DNA from 3 places in the Halonatronomonas betaini genome. Region 2 is predicted to be linked to each of the others. Evidence: riboswitches for the same ligand, from Rfam matches in the RefSeq annotation. Region 2 holds a riboswitch; each other region holds the start of a gene.
What was found. Region 2 has a riboswitch for cobalamin ahead of I0Q91_RS10340 (ECF transporter S component). Riboswitches for the same ligand answer to the same signal wherever they lie in the genome.
Positions count from the first base shown of each region.

Region 1: another riboswitch for cobalamin. It lies ahead of I0Q91_RS00910 (cob(I)yrinic acid a,c-diamide adenosyltransferase); the one in region 2 lies ahead of I0Q91_RS10340 (ECF transporter S component).
Region 3: another riboswitch for cobalamin. It lies ahead of I0Q91_RS03780 (precorrin-8X methylmutase); the one in region 2 lies ahead of I0Q91_RS10340 (ECF transporter S component).

Region 1 covers NZ_JADPIE010000001.1:172,455-178,232, forward strand. The annotation lists gene scpC (succinyl-CoA:acetate CoA-transferase ScpC) at 1-182, shown strand, start outside; gene I0Q91_RS00895 (glutathione ABC transporter substrate-binding protein) at 234-1,775, opposite strand; gene I0Q91_RS00900 (hypothetical protein) at 2,029-2,589, opposite strand; gene I0Q91_RS00905 (type 1 glutamine amidotransferase domain-containing protein) at 2,693-3,517, opposite strand; cobalamin riboswitch at 3,609-3,769, shown strand; gene I0Q91_RS00910 (cob(I)yrinic acid a,c-diamide adenosyltransferase) at 3,922-4,434, shown strand; gene I0Q91_RS00915 (homocysteine S-methyltransferase family protein) at 4,449-5,423, opposite strand; gene I0Q91_RS00920 (formyl transferase) at 5,530-5,778, shown strand, end outside.
Region 2 covers NZ_JADPIE010000005.1:208,672-214,449, reverse strand. The annotation lists gene I0Q91_RS10345 (MFS transporter) at 146-1,432, shown strand; cobalamin riboswitch at 1,496-1,634, shown strand; gene I0Q91_RS10340 (ECF transporter S component) at 1,793-2,284, shown strand; gene I0Q91_RS10335 (hypothetical protein) at 2,268-3,026, shown strand; gene I0Q91_RS10330 (ABC transporter substrate-binding protein) at 3,045-3,968, shown strand; gene cobU (bifunctional adenosylcobinamide kinase/adenosylcobinamide-phosphate guanylyltransferase) at 3,968-4,564, shown strand; gene cobS (adenosylcobinamide-GDP ribazoletransferase) at 4,561-5,340, shown strand; gene cobC (alpha-ribazole phosphatase) at 5,362-5,778, shown strand, end outside.
Region 3 covers NZ_JADPIE010000002.1:145,199-150,976, reverse strand. The annotation lists gene I0Q91_RS03805 (hypothetical protein) at 1-256, shown strand, start outside; gene I0Q91_RS03800 (MerR family transcriptional regulator) at 416-574, shown strand; gene I0Q91_RS03795 (hypothetical protein) at 646-1,311, shown strand; gene I0Q91_RS03790 (hypothetical protein) at 1,605-3,293, shown strand; gene I0Q91_RS03785 (ankyrin repeat domain-containing protein) at 3,306-3,527, shown strand; cobalamin riboswitch at 3,617-3,808, shown strand; gene I0Q91_RS03780 (precorrin-8X methylmutase) at 4,013-4,624, shown strand; gene cbiD (cobalt-precorrin-5B (C(1))-methyltransferase CbiD) at 4,634-5,749, shown strand; gene cbiE (precorrin-6y C5,15-methyltransferase (decarboxylating) subunit CbiE) at 5,742-5,778, shown strand, end outside.

The DNA of each region.
Region 1 (5,778 bases), on a different contig from region 2:
GAGGTCTGTCACCTCAGGAAAGGGCAGTTGAGATAATAACTAAAGCTGTCTCTCCATTATATAAAGATAAGTTGCTGGATTATTTTGAGAGGGCAAAAAACAGAGGTGGCCATACCCCTGTTAAATTAAATGAGGCTTTAAGCTGGCATCAACGCTATATTGACACTGGAACAATGAAATAGAGATAAAAAAGACCTGGCCAGAGGCCAGGTCCTGTTTGAGTTATAAAATTTTTAATCATCAATGAAGTATGCTTCATGAGCAAGTATACTTTCTCTTGGGTGATGGATTAAGCCGCCAACATTAGTTCTGACACCATCAATTTGAGCTATACTGTGGAGGAAGATCCATGGTGCATCGTCCCAGAGCAGTTCGATGGCATCTGCATAAATTTCTCTCCTGGTATCAGGATCAGTCTCTATTCTGGCTAACTCTAAAAGGTTATCAACTTCAGAGTTGCCATAAAAGCTTCTGTTACTGCCTGTTGGAGCCCATTCATCAGAATGGAATAAAGCATAGAGACCATAATCAGCATCACCGGTGACAGTACCCCATCCTAAGAAGAACATATGATGAGGACTTTCATCTGGAGGCACATTAATAACTTCAAGATAAGTGGCCCATTCCATTGTTGTCATATTAGCATCTATGCCGACTTCAGCTAGCTGACTCTGAATAGCCTGAGCAATGATATTATCCATTGGATATCTTCCAACTGGATAATAAAACTCTAATTCTAAACCATCAGGATATCCGGCTTCGGCCAGTAATTCTCTGGCTCTTTCCGGATTATGCTGGTAAATCTCCTGGCCTGAATAGCCAAAAATATCAGGTGAAATTGGGGCATCTGAAGGACGACCGGCGCCACCGATAATATTTTCAACAATTGACTCACTATCGACAGCGTAATTAACAGCCTGTCTAACTCTAACATCATCAAAGGGCTCACTCTGGGCATGGAGGCCAACATATAGAGTTCTAAGGCTTGGAACATTTTCAATATTAATATTTGGATTTTCTGTTAGTCTATCAACGTCTCTTGGAGGCACACTCATAATAGCATGAGCTTCTCCAGTTTCTAACATAACAACCCGGGTTGACTCTTCTGGGACAATTAGGATTCTTACAGTATCCAGATAAGCTGGCTCTCCCCAGTAATCATCATTACGACTCATGATAACTGCCTCACCCCTGGACCAGCCTTCAAATTTAAATTTGCCGGTACCAACAGGGTTACTGCCAACATCATCGCCATATCTTTCAACTGCAGCAGGGCTGATCATTGATATGAAATCATGGGATAGATGGGCAAGAATTGGTGCGAAAGGTTCATCAGTTGATAAACTGATTGTATACTCATCTATTACTTCAATTTCAGTTATTCTGTTGATTAAGAATGAAAAGACTGCTTCATCTTCGATTAATCTTTCCAGGTTGAATTTTACAGCTTCTGCATTAAAGGGTTCTCCATCATGGAAATAAACGCCTTCTCTAAGATATAATTCATAGGTTAAACCATCTTCTGATACTGAATAATCCTCAGCCAGTAAGGGAACAATATCTCCGTCAGGGGTCATTTCAAATAATGTTTCCATCATATGAACCATTACCATAGCTGCAGGTGATGATGAGGCCAGGACTGGATCAAGTGATTCTGGATCGGCACCGATTGCAATCCTTAAGTCTCCACCCTCCTCCATTGCCAGAACATTACCAGATGATAATAAAACGACAGCGACCATGATAACTATTAAACTTAATAATACTTTCTTCATCTCTTCTCGACTCCTCTCAAATTTTTATTAGAATAATATATAATTAGACAAGAAGTCAATATTTCCTGCAAGAACTAAAAATAAATATTGAAATATGTTGATAAATATTAAGAGAGGGTTATTTAACTGGATTAGAAAAACCGGTTTTATTAAGAAGGTGTAAAACTAATGAAGAGATGATATCAGGAGCTGGCAAATTAGTTTTATATAAAAAATTAGAGGGGCTAATAGCCCCGCTTTATTGTTAGAAAGACTATTCTTCTAGCTCTACTTCTGGATAAAAGAAATGATAAAAACGACATTTTTTATATTCAGGGTTATTTATTCTTTCTTCCTTAGATTTTTCTTTAATAAAACTCTGCAATAGGTTATGGAGTTCTTCAATTTCATCGTCTGACAAATATAATGGTGAGTAACCGACTAACTGCTGGTCAGTGTATGTTTTTGTTTTTTCTGGATTAATTATTTTTAAGTCAGCAAGATTTTCTATTTGATCTCTAATATTGTTTTCTAAATGATTAATAAATCCAGACATATTATTCTTAGCATTTCTAACTGAAGAAAGGTTTAAAGAACCATCTGCAGTAAATGATTTAGCAGTTAGTTTAAAGCCCTTATCAGTCTTTACCAATAAGTTACCTGCTACCATTTTATCAACATATTCTGAGATTAAACTGAGACTTTCATTTAAATTTTCTGCAATCTCTTCTTTTTTTAGTGGGTTGAGTTCTAAAGTATTAAGAATATCGATAGTAAAGGGGTCACATAAGAGCTCAATAGTTTTACTATCTTTGATTTCCAAGTTTTCTTTCATATGAGGCCACCTCCTATTTAGAAAATATCAACGACTTATTATATATTATAAACTAATTATTGATTAAAATCAAAATTTATAAAATAAAAGTTAAATTATTTAATTATGAATCTGGCTTTTCAGATAAAGATTTCATCATTATCTGAGCAGTTTCGCCAGCAGCATTTTGATTTTGCCCGGTAATTATATTTTCATCAACTTCGATATTGTTGGCCAAGGTATCAAATAATCTATTATTACTCTTAAAGTTAGCACCAGCCTTTTTTAATTCTGTTTCAGGATGATATGGAGTCTCAGTAATCCTAAGCTCTTTAATCTGTTTATCTGTTACTGCTGTTATTTTTTTATCCTTCACTAGAGCATTTCCATTTTCATCAACAGCTTTTAATAATCCCAGGGGTCCGTGGCATACTGCTCCAATAATCTTATTCTGGCTGTAGGCTTCTGTGATTTTTTGGCCTAATTCCTCTGATTGGCCAAGATCATAGGCTGCTCCCCAGCCCCCGGCAAGAAAAATTAAATCGTAATCATCGATATTAATCTCATGGATGGGGATAGAATTTTCCGCTTTATTTAAAAAATCCTGATCGTTTAAAAATTTCTGATCAGCCTCAGTTTTTAAGGGCCATTTTAAAGAAAAGGGTTCTATAGGAATCTTTCCTCCATTTATACTTGCTAGTTCGACTTCCAGGCCATTTTTTTTGAATTCATAATAGGGTACAGTCATTTCTGAAGCATAAACTCCAGTTGGTTTGCCACTTTTAGTTAAAGTATCATGACTGGTTGTAATAATTAAAGCTTTTCTATCTTCAAAATTATAATCTTTCCTTTTATAATCTGGATGAAAACCTAATAGCCTTAAAATTTTAGGTAAAGATATTAAGAATAATGCAATTGCTAAAACTATAATTAGGATTCTATCTGCCATCTTTATCACCTCTTAACTAATATTATATCACAAATATAATTTGACTTTTTCAATATAAATGTTATAGTAGAGTCGTAATAAAAATTTAATATGATTAAGTTCTAATAATGGTTTTAATAGGGAAAACGGTGAGAAACCGTTGCTGTAGCCGCAGCTGTAACAGCCTTTTTTATATTCCACTGTTTAATACGGGAAGGGATATAAACTTATTCAGGCTGAAGCCAGAAGACCTGCCATTATTAAGTACTTCGAACGACTTCCGGCGAAAGAAGTGGCGAAGGATAACTTGTTTTATAGGGGTTAGAATGTCTTTAATTCCTTCTTAAACAGACTATTCTTAGCAGCTGCTTCTTAACTGGAGCAGTATTTTTATTTTTAAATAATTTTCGAAAGGGGCAGTTAAAATGAAGGGACAGGTACATTTATATACTGGAAATGGTAAAGGCAAGACGACTGCAGCAATTGGCCTTGCCATCAGAGCAATTGGGGCAGATTTGAAGGTATTTTTTAGTCAATTTATTAAAAATGGTGAATATAGTGAAATAAAAGCTTTGAAAAACATTGAGAATATTGATATTCGCCAGTATGGTGAAGAGGCTTTCATCAATGGTCAACCTGATGAGAAAGATAAAGCTTCTGCCAGAAAAGGTTTAAAAGAGATTAAAGAAGCTATCAATTCTGGCGATTATCAGGTTGTGATAATTGATGAAATAGCTATTGCTTTATTTTTTGATCTCATTGATGAAGATGATCTGTTTGAAATAATAAATAATCGACCTGATAATGTAGAAGTGATTTTAACAGGCCGAATGGCTAAGGAATCTCTAATTGACAGGGCAGATTTAGTTACTGAAATGAAAGAGGTTAAGCATTATTATCAGCAGGGGATTATGGCCAGGACTGGAATAGAAAAGTAATTATGACCTAGAAATTATATTAGTTTCTGGAGTTTCCTAATAGTATTTGGACTGGTTCCACAGCAACCGCCAATTATCAGGGTTTCAGGCTTATTTAGTTTAAGTATACTTTTTATCTCCTGAAAATAATTATCTTTAGATTTGTAAACTGTCTGACCGGTTTTCATATTTAACTCTGGTTTACCTGCATTGAAATATATACTTAAAGGTATCTCTGTTTTATCAATAAAACTTCTGATTGTCTCCTGGTAGCCAGGTTCAGGTGTGATACAATTAAATCCAGCTGCCAGGATTTTATTCTTCGCTGAATTATTAATCAGGTTAGCGAAATCATCAATATCTGTTCCATAATTAGTGTTGGTATAATTATCAAATGACATATTAACTATAGCTGGCAGGTCATATTCTTCTAAAGCTTCCAGCCCTGCCTTTAATTCAAGGTGATATGAGAAAGTTTCAAATAAAATAAGGTCGACCCCTCCACTAATGAGGGCCTTGATCTGGTTATCAAAGGTTTCCACTAATTTTTCTTGATTACTGTTTTTATCTGGAAAGATGGCTTCTTCAGAACCAGTTGGGCCAATGCTACCTGCAATTAAAGCTGGATATTGATCTGGATTTTCTTCTATAAAATTATCTCTGGTGTTAACTGCAATTTTTGCCCCGGATTTATTGATTTTTATTACCTCATTTTTTAATTCACTGGTTGAAAGATTGGAATAATTTTTATCTTTTTTTAAATATAATTGGTTTGCTGAAAAGGTATTGGTTGTTATGATCTTAGAGCCAGCTTTAAGATAATCAAGATGTATATTTGCAACTAGCTCAGGCTTATTTAGATTATAGGTAAAAGGAGCCTGTTTATTATTTAAATCTTTTTTAATAAATTCTGTGCCAAGACCACCATCTCCAATTATTACTGTTTGATTTTTATTTTTCGAGCTGTTCTTATGTTTGATTAAATTATTAAAAGTATTGACTGCTTTCATTATGATTTCTCCTTAATATATTTTTTAGGTATTAGTTGTTTTATTTTATTAATTATTGTTGTATAATTATGTTAACAAAATCAAATCAATTGGGAGGTAAGATACTATGAAAAAGGTTCTTGTACCTCTGTTACTGATAACTTTTCTTTTGATCTTTAGTCTCCCTGGTCAGTCAAGAATATTAATACCGTTAGATGACGCTTTAGAATTTAATAATCATCAGGAATATGCCGGGCTGCTCTGGAATACAGAAGAACTGATTACTGTTCAAAAATTGAGTCTGGAAGTTAATAGACCAGGAAAGCTTTTAGCTATTATGCCACTTACTTCTCCACCAACTGATACCTATCAGAAT
Region 2 (5,778 bases):
AATCCTTGACAAAGATTATTAACTGCGTTATATTAATATGAGTTTGTTATTTTATATATTGGATTTAACCACCGGCTCTAGAAAAGAGCCGGTTTATATATGTAAAATTTGAAACTGATAATTCAATGTCAGGGAAGTGATGAGAATGAACTTGGTAGTACCTAAAATGAAGTTATTAAATAATCTGGACAAAACAACACAATATAATTTTAAGATTGATGCTACAGCATCTGTATTTTTTGCACTCTATGCAGGGGTATTGTATCCATTTTTTCCTGCTACAGCAGTACGGTTAGGAATAGATGGCCTTCTATTGGCTCTTTTAACAGCCTCTCCTTTTATGGGGCATATATTTGCAGTATACTGGGGTCATAGTAGTGAAAATAAATCTAAAAGAAAATTTGTTTTCTATAGTGGATTTATTTCTAGAATGTTACTAATAGCCCTAGGATTAGTTACAAATTCAACAGTCTTTGCTATTATGCTTATCTTGCATTTTGCAATTACAGCAGCAGGCTGGCCGGCATTTACTGCATTAATGCAAAATATTTATCCTGCTAGAGAAAGAGGCCGCTTAATGGGGCTGATACAATTTATTATTGGTATTTGCAGAGTTGCAGTGACTTATGGTGCCGGTTTAATGATTGATCATTATGGCCATGGACGCTTATTTATTATTGCCGGCATATCAGGCATGGTAGCTTCATATATTATTAGAAAAGTTAAAGATCCTGTTGAAATTACTGATAAGGCACTGAAAAAAAGAAAGTTTTCTATAAAAGAAACAGCTAATATATTAAAAACAGATAAATTATTCAGGCTGACTATGCTAGGATTTTTTATTTTCGATCTTGGAAATATGCTGCTTGTGCCTATTTATCCATTATATCAGGTAAATAAAATGGGTTTGAATAACTTCCAGATTGGACAACTATCAGTATTCTGGATGATTGGCTGGTTTATATCTGCCCCTTTCTGGGGAAGTTTAAATGATAGAAAGAACCCACTTATCGTTATTAAGTCTGCAATTATATTATTTTTAATATCACCAGTTATATACTTTATGGATCCAATCTTTTATATTTTACCTATAGCTTCAATGACAGCAGGTGCTGCTGGTTCAGCACTGGAGGTTGGCTGGTTAAACCAGATTATTAAATTAGGAAAAGGAAAATCTGCAGTCTATAGTGGTATCTATTTAACAGGCCTGGGTTTAAGAGGCTTAATAGGTCCAATTATAGGTGGCTTATTAATAAATCACCTTTCATTTAATAATATATTTATTATAGCTCTTCTTTTAATGGCCTCTGGTTTGATTCCATTTATAATCTTAAAAAATTATGAATTAGGTAAGACTTTTAAGAAACTAGAAATTGGATTTAATATGAAACAGAGTGATAAAATCTCCTGGCGGTATTCTTCATTAAAATAAAATATTTATATTTGCAGGAGATTAAGAATAAACAGAGAATATTGATATTAAGCCAGATAATTAGATAATTAAGCGATATTTAGGTGCCTTTGATTATTTTCAGAGGAGAATAGGGAATCAGGTGAAAGACCTGAGCGGGCCCGCCACTGTAACTATCATTTCTGATAGGAGCCAGGAGACCTGCCTGATATCGATAAAACCTGCATACTTCGGGAACAAGGATTGTAGGTCATGGTATAAGATAGCTAGAAATTTATGCTGATAATACCCTGACTACTACTGGAGATGTAGATAGTCAGGTTTTTTTATTTGAAGCCCTGACTGCAGGTTGAAAATTCACTGGCAGAAGGGGGTGTAGTTTTGAACAGGGATTTGCCTTTAAATAAGCTAACATTAATTGCATTATTTGTGGCCCTTTCAGCTATCGGCTCTTATATTATGCTGCCAGGTCCTATAGGATCTGTTGCTTTAGATTCAGCTCCAGGTTTTATTGCTTCAATTTTATTAGGAGGAGGTTCAGGGGCATTAGTTTTAGGCCTGGGTCATATTCTAACAGCAGTTAGATCAGGTCTTCCTCTTGGTCCTATCCATCTAATAATAGCAGTATTGATGGCTGGAATAGCTCCATTTTATTCTTATTTCTGGCAGAAATATAATCACTGGATTGCCGGTTTAGTCGGGATAATTTTAAATGGATTTGTGATTAATGCCTTTTTAATTCCTCTATTAGGTATACAATTCTTTTTAGCCATGATACCAGTCTTAACAATAGGAGCTGCCTTTAACATATCAGTGGCAACTTTAATGGTTAATTTATTAGAGAGGAGATTTGAAAATGTCAGAGAATTATAGAGGCATTTTACCAGTTGATATAAGTTTATATAAAAAAGAAGTATCTGGCCAGCCTGATGATATCTATATTTTGACCAGTATTGATATTGCTTCAGGGATTGGTATACTCAAAGAAGATGAATTTTTCGTCGAAGTTGAAACTATTGCTTATTTTACAACCAGAGTTGCTCTGCTGGATATATTAGTAACTGGTGGTAGACCTGTATTAATTGCCTTTTCAACCTCCCTATCAAATAGTTATTATGAAGATGTTAAAACTGGTATTTTAAAAGCTTTAGATGAATGGTCAATAGAAATAAAAAATCAAATTACCGGGAGCACTGAGGATAATTTCAAATCAAAGCAGACATCAGTTTCTATTATGGCCACTGGCTTATCAACGGAGGATAGGCTTAACTGGCTTCAGGTAAATAAAGGAGATAACTTATTTATTGTTGGAAAACCAGTTGTTGGTGCAGAAGTTTTAAGGAATTCAGATAAAATCATCAACCCTGAGGTATTTCAAAACTTAGTCGAAGATGAATCGACTAAAAATTTAATGCCTATTGGCTCAGGAGGAGCTTTAATGAGAATTAAAGCTATAATGGACAAAACTGGGCTGGAATATAAATCTTTTAATAACCAACTTGAGAATAAGTCAGCTGGACCTGCAACGGCGATTTTATTAGTTTCAAATAGAGAAATTGATTATTATCAAAATGAGCTAAAAATTCCTATAACTCAATTAGGAAAGTTGATTTAATAATTGGAGGTATTTATTATGAAAATATTTAGTAGAATTATGAAAATAAGTTCTATTTTATTATTAATTGCCTTACTTATACCCCCTGCTGTTCAATCTGCAACAGTTGGTATAACAGATGATTTAGGCAATGAAGTTGAGCTAGATGAAGCCCCTGAAAGAATTATCTCTCTCGCCCCAAATATAACTGAGATGCTATTTGCTGTTGGCCTTGGTGATAGAGTCGTTGGCATAACTACTTACTGTGATTATCCAGAAGAAGCCATGGAAGTTGATACTATCGGGAGCATTACAGAACCAAATATAGAGGCAATCGTTAGCAAAGAGCCAGATTTAATTGTGGCTGATGGTATTAATCCTATGGAAGTTATTGAACGTTTACAGGAACTTGATATGAATGTAGCAGGTTTTTATCCAGCAAGTGTTCAGGATACTTTTTCTGCAATGAATCGATTAGGTCTGGTAACTGGAAATATCGAAGAAACAACAGAGGTTGTTAATGAGATGGAATCTAGAATGAATGCAATTCTTGATTTAATAGGAGATAGAGATGAGAGGCCTCAGGTCTTTTATGAGATCTGGAATGAACCTTTAACAACTGCTGGTGGCGATAATTTTATAGATAATATGATTTCCTTAGCAGGTGGAGAAAATATAGGTGCTGAAGCCGGCAGTGGTTGGCCTCAATTCGGCTTAGAAGATCTAATTTATTTAGATCCAGAAGTTTATATTTCGACACCCCATAGCGCTGACCATCAAGTATCTAAAGAAGAAATCTTAAATAGAGATAATTATCAGGTATTAACTGCAGTTCAGGAAGATAGAGTTCATATAATAGATCAGGATCTTGTTAGCCGTCCATCACCTAGACTAATAGATGGATTAAAAGCTTTAGCAGGAGCTATTTATCCTGAAATCCAGGAAGAACTTGAGGATATTTAATGATTGTCTTTATTTTAGGAGGAGCCAGGAGCGGAAAAAGCTCTTTAGCTGAAAAAATAGCTGCCGGCCAGGAGGAAAAATATAGCCGGCAGATTATTTATTTAGCCACAGCTACAGCTAAAGATGGAGAAATGGAGACCAGAATCAAAAGGCATCAAGCAGAACGCCCTGAAAATTGGATGACTATTGAAGCAGATTTAAATCCATATCAGGCAATAAAATCTGCTGATATTCCTGAAGAATCTGTGGTCATTTTAGATTGTATAACATTGCTACTTACAAACCATATGATGGCTCAAGAAGACTTTGAACTTCAAGCAATTAAAGATAAATTAAATAATTTGATAAAATTTTTGCATGGGAAAAATTCTTTAATAATTTTTGTTGCAAATGAGACAGGCCTGGGCATTGTTCCTGGCAATAAATTAAGCAGAGAATTTAGGGATCAGGCAGGCTGGTTGAATCAATGGCTGGCAGCAAAGGCTGATAAATCATTCTTTACTGTGGCAGGAATTCCTGTTGAATTAGATAAAAAGAAATTTAATGATGAAATTATTAAACCAGAAAATTTTTACTCTGGAGGGGAGACTTTATGAAATCCTTAAATCAGGAACTCCAGGGGGTTTTCTTTGCAATCACCTTTTTAACAAGGATACCTGTCCCCTTTAAAATTAACTATCATAACCGGCTTCCATCTATATCGATAAAATACTTTACATTTATAGGCCTTATCTTAGGTCTGATTTTAGCTATAATTTATCGACTTTTTAGTTTATTCTGGCCCCCAATTTTAATAGCCCCTATACTTTTAGGTTTTTATATTTACTTAACTGGAGCAATTCATTTAGATGGTTTATTGGATTCAGTGGATGGATTATTTAGTAATAGATCAAAGCAAGAAATATTAGAGATTATGAAAGATAGCCTGAATGGCTCCTTTGCAACAGTAACAGCTGTTATCTACTTATTGGTGAAGTTCATTCTTTTTTATAAGTTGCAGGAGACAAATTTCATTTCAACATTAATAATATTCCCGGTTTTAAGTAGATGGCTAGTAATTTTTGCAATAAAATTCTTCCCCAGAGCTGAAAAGAGCAGCCTTGGTGAAGGTTTTGATTATAAAATTGCAAATAAAGATTTTTTGATTTCTTCAATTTTGCCAGCATTAATTATTTTAATTTATCTATTTTATGATATAATTTCATTAGGATTAGCAATTTCCTTAATAATAATACCAGTATTAATAACAATTTATATAGCAAGCTATACTATTAATAAGATCGATGGTTTAACTGGAGATATTTATGGTATGATTAATGAGATTGGGGAAATAATTATCCTATTAACTATTCTTACAATTTATTATACCTAGACTAAATGGAGGTAATTAATCTTGGCAGATAAAAAAGAGATCATTTTAATCAGGCACGGTGAAACTGAATGGAATAAGGTCAGAAAATACCAGGGTCATATGGATATTGAATTAAATGACTGGGGAAGACAGCAGGCTGGTGAGGCAGCTAAAGAGCTAGCAAATCTAGATATCGATTATTTTGCCAGCAGTGATTTAAAAAGGGCCAGGGAAACCGCAGAAATTATCGCATCATTTCACAATAATAATATAAAAGAATTTAAAGAACTCCGGGAGATGAATTTTGGAGAATGGGAAGGAAAAGGTTTTAAAGAGATCAAAAATGATTATCCTGAAGACTTTCAAAAATGGATTGAAGATCCGATTAAATTTTCACCTCCAGCAGGTGAAACATTAAAAGAATTTCAGGATAGAGTCCTGGAAGGATTTAATACTATT
Region 3 (5,778 bases), on a different contig from region 2:
AAAAGAATATGGTTATATTGACAATAGAATATTAGGTTCATTATTTAAAAAGCTGAAAGATGCCGGTTATAACAAAACCGAGCCTGAACCAGAGGACTATATTAATAAAAATGAAAAACTTCAGGCCCTGGTCAGAAAACTAATAATAAATGAAGAGATAACCATTAATAAAGCAGCAGAAGTCTTCGGAATACCAGTCCTGGATATGCGTAAACTGGCCAGGAAATGGAAAAACTATGAATACAGAACAGCTTAAAGGTGGTTATAAAGGAATCTAGCTGTTATTTATCTTAAAACCTGAAAACCGAAATATCAGATAGTTATTCATTAAAATCTTAATATCTATATAGCCCTTGACTTTAACCTTTGGTTATAGTTTATAGTTAACTTAAACCAAAAGAAATGAGGGATTTACATGTTAATTAATCAGGTAATGAAAGAGACAGGGTTAACCAGAAAAGCCATCTATTATTATGAATCTGAGGGACTTGTATCTCCAGATAAGAATCCAGAAAATAATTATCGAGAGTTTACAGTAAAGGATTTAGAAAAACTAAAAAAATTAATTTGTTAAGGAAGTATGGCCTTTCAATTACAAAAATAAAAAAAATATTTTCAGGAGAAGTCAACTTAGAAAATGTTATATTGGAAAAGATAAAAACTATCGAAAAAGAATTAGAGTCACTAGAAACTGAAAAGGAGATCTTATCTAACCTAATTAAACAGGATAGCGAGGATATTCTAAGGAGACTGGCGGCTGAAGAAAGCAAATTCGAATCGGCAGCAAAAGAAAGAGAAGATTATCTTTTAAAGGAGTTTTTAAGGTTGTTCCCAGGTAAACTGGGATATATTTTCGCTGCAGTCAACAGCTCTTACCTCCTTGATTCAAAATTAGATGATGAAAAGAAAAAAGCGGCCTGGGAAAGATTAATAAATAAACTCGATTCTTATAATGAGCTTGAAGTTGAGGATCAGCTTGCAGGTATTTTAAATAAGTTATATAAAAAGTATGATGAAAAATATTTAGCAGAACTAAAAAACAACTCAGTTGAAATAACAGATGATATTATATCTGGCAAAAAAGATCCAGCCAAATTATTAAAAGAAGTTAAAAACTCTCCAAAGGATTTTGATATTACAGAGGAAGAGGAGGCCTTAGTTAATCAATATCTTGTTAGGGAAATCCAGCCTATCATGTCTGAAGTTGGGGCAGAACTTAAAATTATTAGCCCCAGGTTTAAGGCTTTTTCAGAGAAAATTGAAAGAATGGAAATCGATGACGAATTAGAGGATATGATTCCAGAAGTATAAAAGTAAAGCTAATTTAGAGCGATTCTATGGGCTGGACTACAGGTCTGGCTCAAAGAATCGCTCTTTCAGTTTTCTATTATCCTAAAATGTTACAACAATGCAGCACTTTTGCAAGTTCGACCTTTCTTGCACTTACTTTCTCTGATTATTAACTTTTCTGAGATCAGACCGATAGTAATTCAAAACTAATATCAAAAAATCAAAAAAATAAAAAGGAAAATTTTAAGCAATCACTAATTAGATAAATGATAGCTTTAATAAATATTTATATCACAAAAACTGGAGGGGTTAAGTTGAAGAGTTTAAGGCCTATTCTACTATTTTTTATCGGTTCATTTGTAATCCTGCTGGTACTATCCTTATTTTATTTTAATTTTTATCAGAATAATCCAGATGAAATTCAGCATCTGAGATTAGAAGACTGGTCACAGCCAGTTCAAGTTGCTGCAAACGTACCGACTGGATCCTATGATATTCTATTGAATGATCAGGGCTATAGTCTTTTTACCATTGAAGATGATGATGGCCAGAGAATTATTAAACAAAAAGATATAGTTTACAGTGGCGAAATTCTGGCAGAAGCTGAACCTGTCAGAGTAGGCCAGGTAGTAGCTCCCCAGGCAATCTCTGTTGCAGATGAAGATTACCTCTTTTATTTTGCCGGTTCAAGCTCCAGCAATCAAAACCTAAAATCTCAAAATCTAACTGCTGAAAGTGACCCGGTTACTCTGCAGGAAGATATAAGTTTTCCAGGTTCATTAAGCATTACTGAAACTGATGATATGCTTATTTTAGCCTACAGTGAAAGGGATCAAGAATTAGGGCAAAACATTCTATCCATTAAGGGTTATGATGAGCTTTATGAAGAACAAATTTTTTCAATAACCCATACCTTTGAACAGGGTATAGGCTATCCAAAGTTAGCCTCTATCGATAATGAAGTCTTCTTAGCCTGGCAGGAAATTAATCCAGAGAAAATGTTCATTTCCAGTGATGATGATAGATTTAACCGCTATCTACTTAATCTCAGTCAGTTAGATACTGAAACTGGAGAATTTGAGGCAACAGAAGAACTTGGTCAATCCTATGGAAATAATGCCAACATAAAAATTGGAGAATACAATAATGAGCTATGGTTATCCTGGGTTCAACTTGATAGTGACATTGATAATAATATAATCATAACTGGACATTTAAATAATGAACTGGATTTTCAAGAGTTCTCCCGCAATCCTGGTATAAATCCATCATTTTTTGTTGATGGTGACGAAAAAGTAATTATCAATTCCCGTAATCTTGAAATAAGAGGACAGGCAGCCCTCTTTAAAAATCGCTTTTCTGAAGGCGATAATGGCCTACAAAACAAACGAATATTTCCGGCTTATAATTTCAGCAGTAATTCAAATGTAATAGAACATGAAGATAAACATCATTTATTCTGGACAGAAGCAGCCTCTCCTGGAAGAGATATATATTATTCAAATACAATAGAACCAGAAGAGATTGGAGTTATGGAGTTGATGGGATTCAACACTATCGAAACGCCACTTGAATTATTGTCTATTTTAGGAATCCATCTTTTTTATCCTATAGTTGGATTCAATTACGGCCTGGTAAATATCCTGGTTCCAGTATTACTGGTATTTATAATTATATATTTATTGAGTAAAAAATCCATAAAATTCAGTAACCTGACAAATGATACACCTCTGGTTGCTTTTATAGGCATAGTTTTTAGCATAATTGTCTTTAATATATTTATTCATGGTAGTTTACAGTATCTATTCTTTATATATCAGCCTCCAGCAGGCCATATTCCTCTTATATTTGGAATTGTAACATTAGTCAGCCTTGGATTTATTTATTTCCTTAAATATGACAGGGACCATTCATTATATATAGGCATAGGTTCTGCAATACTGTGGTTTTACTGGCTTAATCAGGCAATATTTGTTTATGAGCTCCATTCGTTTTTGATTTAAGATAATGAAGCATTGTTCAATAATTCAGAAGAAATTATTCATACCCTATTGGATTTTGGTGCAGATCCAACCATGCAGGATAGAGATGGTATGATGGCCTTAGACTATGCAGAGAAAAACCCAGAATTAACTGAAACTGAATCCTATGAAAGATTATCTGAAAAAACTGAAGCAGCTATATTCAATATCTATGCCACCTTTATAATTAAAAACATTGAGGAAATTTTCTTTTAGCAAAAATTTCTTGCTAAGCCTTTAATAAAAAAGATTTAAGAAATAAAAAAGGAATTTTAATTTTTATCTTGAATAATTAAATTAGAAAACAAAATATTATATTATCAGGTGCCTCTGGTTACGGCCAGAGGAGAATAGGGAATCAGGTGTAAAACCTGAACGGGCCCGCCACTGTAATCAGGAGATTATTTCATAATGACCACTTGCTTATTATAGCAGGGAAGGTTGGAATAATCATTAATCCTGTAAGTCAGGAGACCTGCCTGGTAGTATTTATCTACAGAGACCTCGAAAGCAGGTAGAGTAGATAAATAGCCAGCTTTATAGCACTCTTTTTGCATTATTATAGGCAAATCAGGTCTTTTTATAGGCTGAACTATATCTAAATGTGGCTATTTACTCTTTATACTCAACCTTCGGGTTGGGTATTTTTTATTATAATAAAATTTATTTCTTATATAAATGAATTTAAAGAGGTGGTAAGTATGCAGGATAATAACCCAGAAAAAATTGAATCAAAGAGTATGAAAATAATAGAAAAAGAACTAAATCAGCTAAAAGGGTCCGAAAGAGAAAAACAGGTCATCAAAAGAGTTATTCATGCAACAGCAGATCTTAACCTGGTAGATAAAGTAAAGCTCTCACCAGATGGCATTAACCAGCTAAGATCATTAATTGAATCAGGTGCCGATATTATTACTGATGTAAATATGCTTAAAGCTGGCATTAATACTAACAAATTAAAAGAATATGGTGGTCAGTTAAAATGCTATATTGCAGATCAACAAATTCGAGAAGAGGCTAAAAAGACAGGTCTTACCAGGTCAATAATGTCAATGAGAAAGGCAGTTAAAGAACCAGGTAAAAAAGTCTTTGCAATCGGTAATGCTCCAACTGCTCTTTTTGAATTAATCAGATTAAACCAGGAAGAAAATATACAGATTGATTTTATCGTCGGAACACCAGTCGGCTTTGTTGGGGCTGCAGAATCAAAGGACAAATTAATTGCGTCAGATATTCCTCATATTTCATTGCAGGGAAGAAAGGGAGGGAGTGCTGTAGCAGCATCAATAATCAACTCGATCCTTTACATGTAGGTGATAAATATGGCTTTTAACAAATATATAAAAAAAGCTGGCAAAGAATATAGACTGGGCTATACTACTGGGACTGCAGCAGCAGGAGCAGCAAAAGCAGCAGCTAAATTACTCTTTAAAAATGAGAAAGACAGGACTATTATCATCCCAACTCCAGCAGGTATAGATGTAGAATTAGACATTTTGAATTATATCCTTAATGATAAATCTGCATTAGCTTCTGTTAAAAAAGATGGAGGTGATGATAAAGATATAACTGATGGGCTTGAGATTATTGCTAAAATAAAAGAGATTGAGCAGAATGAAATTATTATTAAAGGTGGAAAAGGAGTAGGAACGGTCACTAAACCTGGCCTGGCAGTAGATGTTGGCCAGCCAGCAATAAACCCGGTTCCCAGGAAGATGATAAAAAAGGCAATTAAAGATTATTTGAAACCTGGCAGTGGCCTGGAAGTAGAGATTATAGTTCCAGAAGGAGAGAAGGCAGCTGCAAAAACATTCAATCCAGATCTTGGTATTGAAGGTGGCATCTCTATAATCGGAACTACTGGTATCGTTGAACCGATGTCAGAATCGGCTTATAAAGAATCTTTAGCCCTAAAACTTAAGCAGGCAGCTGAGTCTGGCAGAGAAAAGTTAGTATTTGTCTTTGGCAATCATGGCAAAAATAAAGCCTTTGAACTGGGTTACCAGGAAGATGAAATCATCAGAATGAGCAATTTTGTTGGCTATATCCTTGATGAAGCTAATGACCTGGAGTTGAAACAAATTTTAATTATAGGCCATATCGGCAAGATAATTAAAATAGCTGGTGGCATCTTTAATACTCATAGTAAAGTAGCAGACGGAAGGCGAGAAATTATAGCTGCCCAGGCAGCACTAAATGGAGCCAGTCAGGGGATTATTGACAGGATAATGCAGGCTAATACTGCTGAAGAAATAGCTGCAGACATGATTGCTACTGGTAATAGCGAAATATTTAATCAGCTGGCTGATAAAATCAGAGACAAAATCAAGACCAGACTGGAGAAGAATATATCAGTTGATACAATGATCTACACCTTTGAGGCAGGGTTTATAGGCTGCTCAGAAGGGCTGAGAAAGGATGAATTAGATATTGGCTAAAGTAAATATTTTAGGAATTGGTCCAGGTA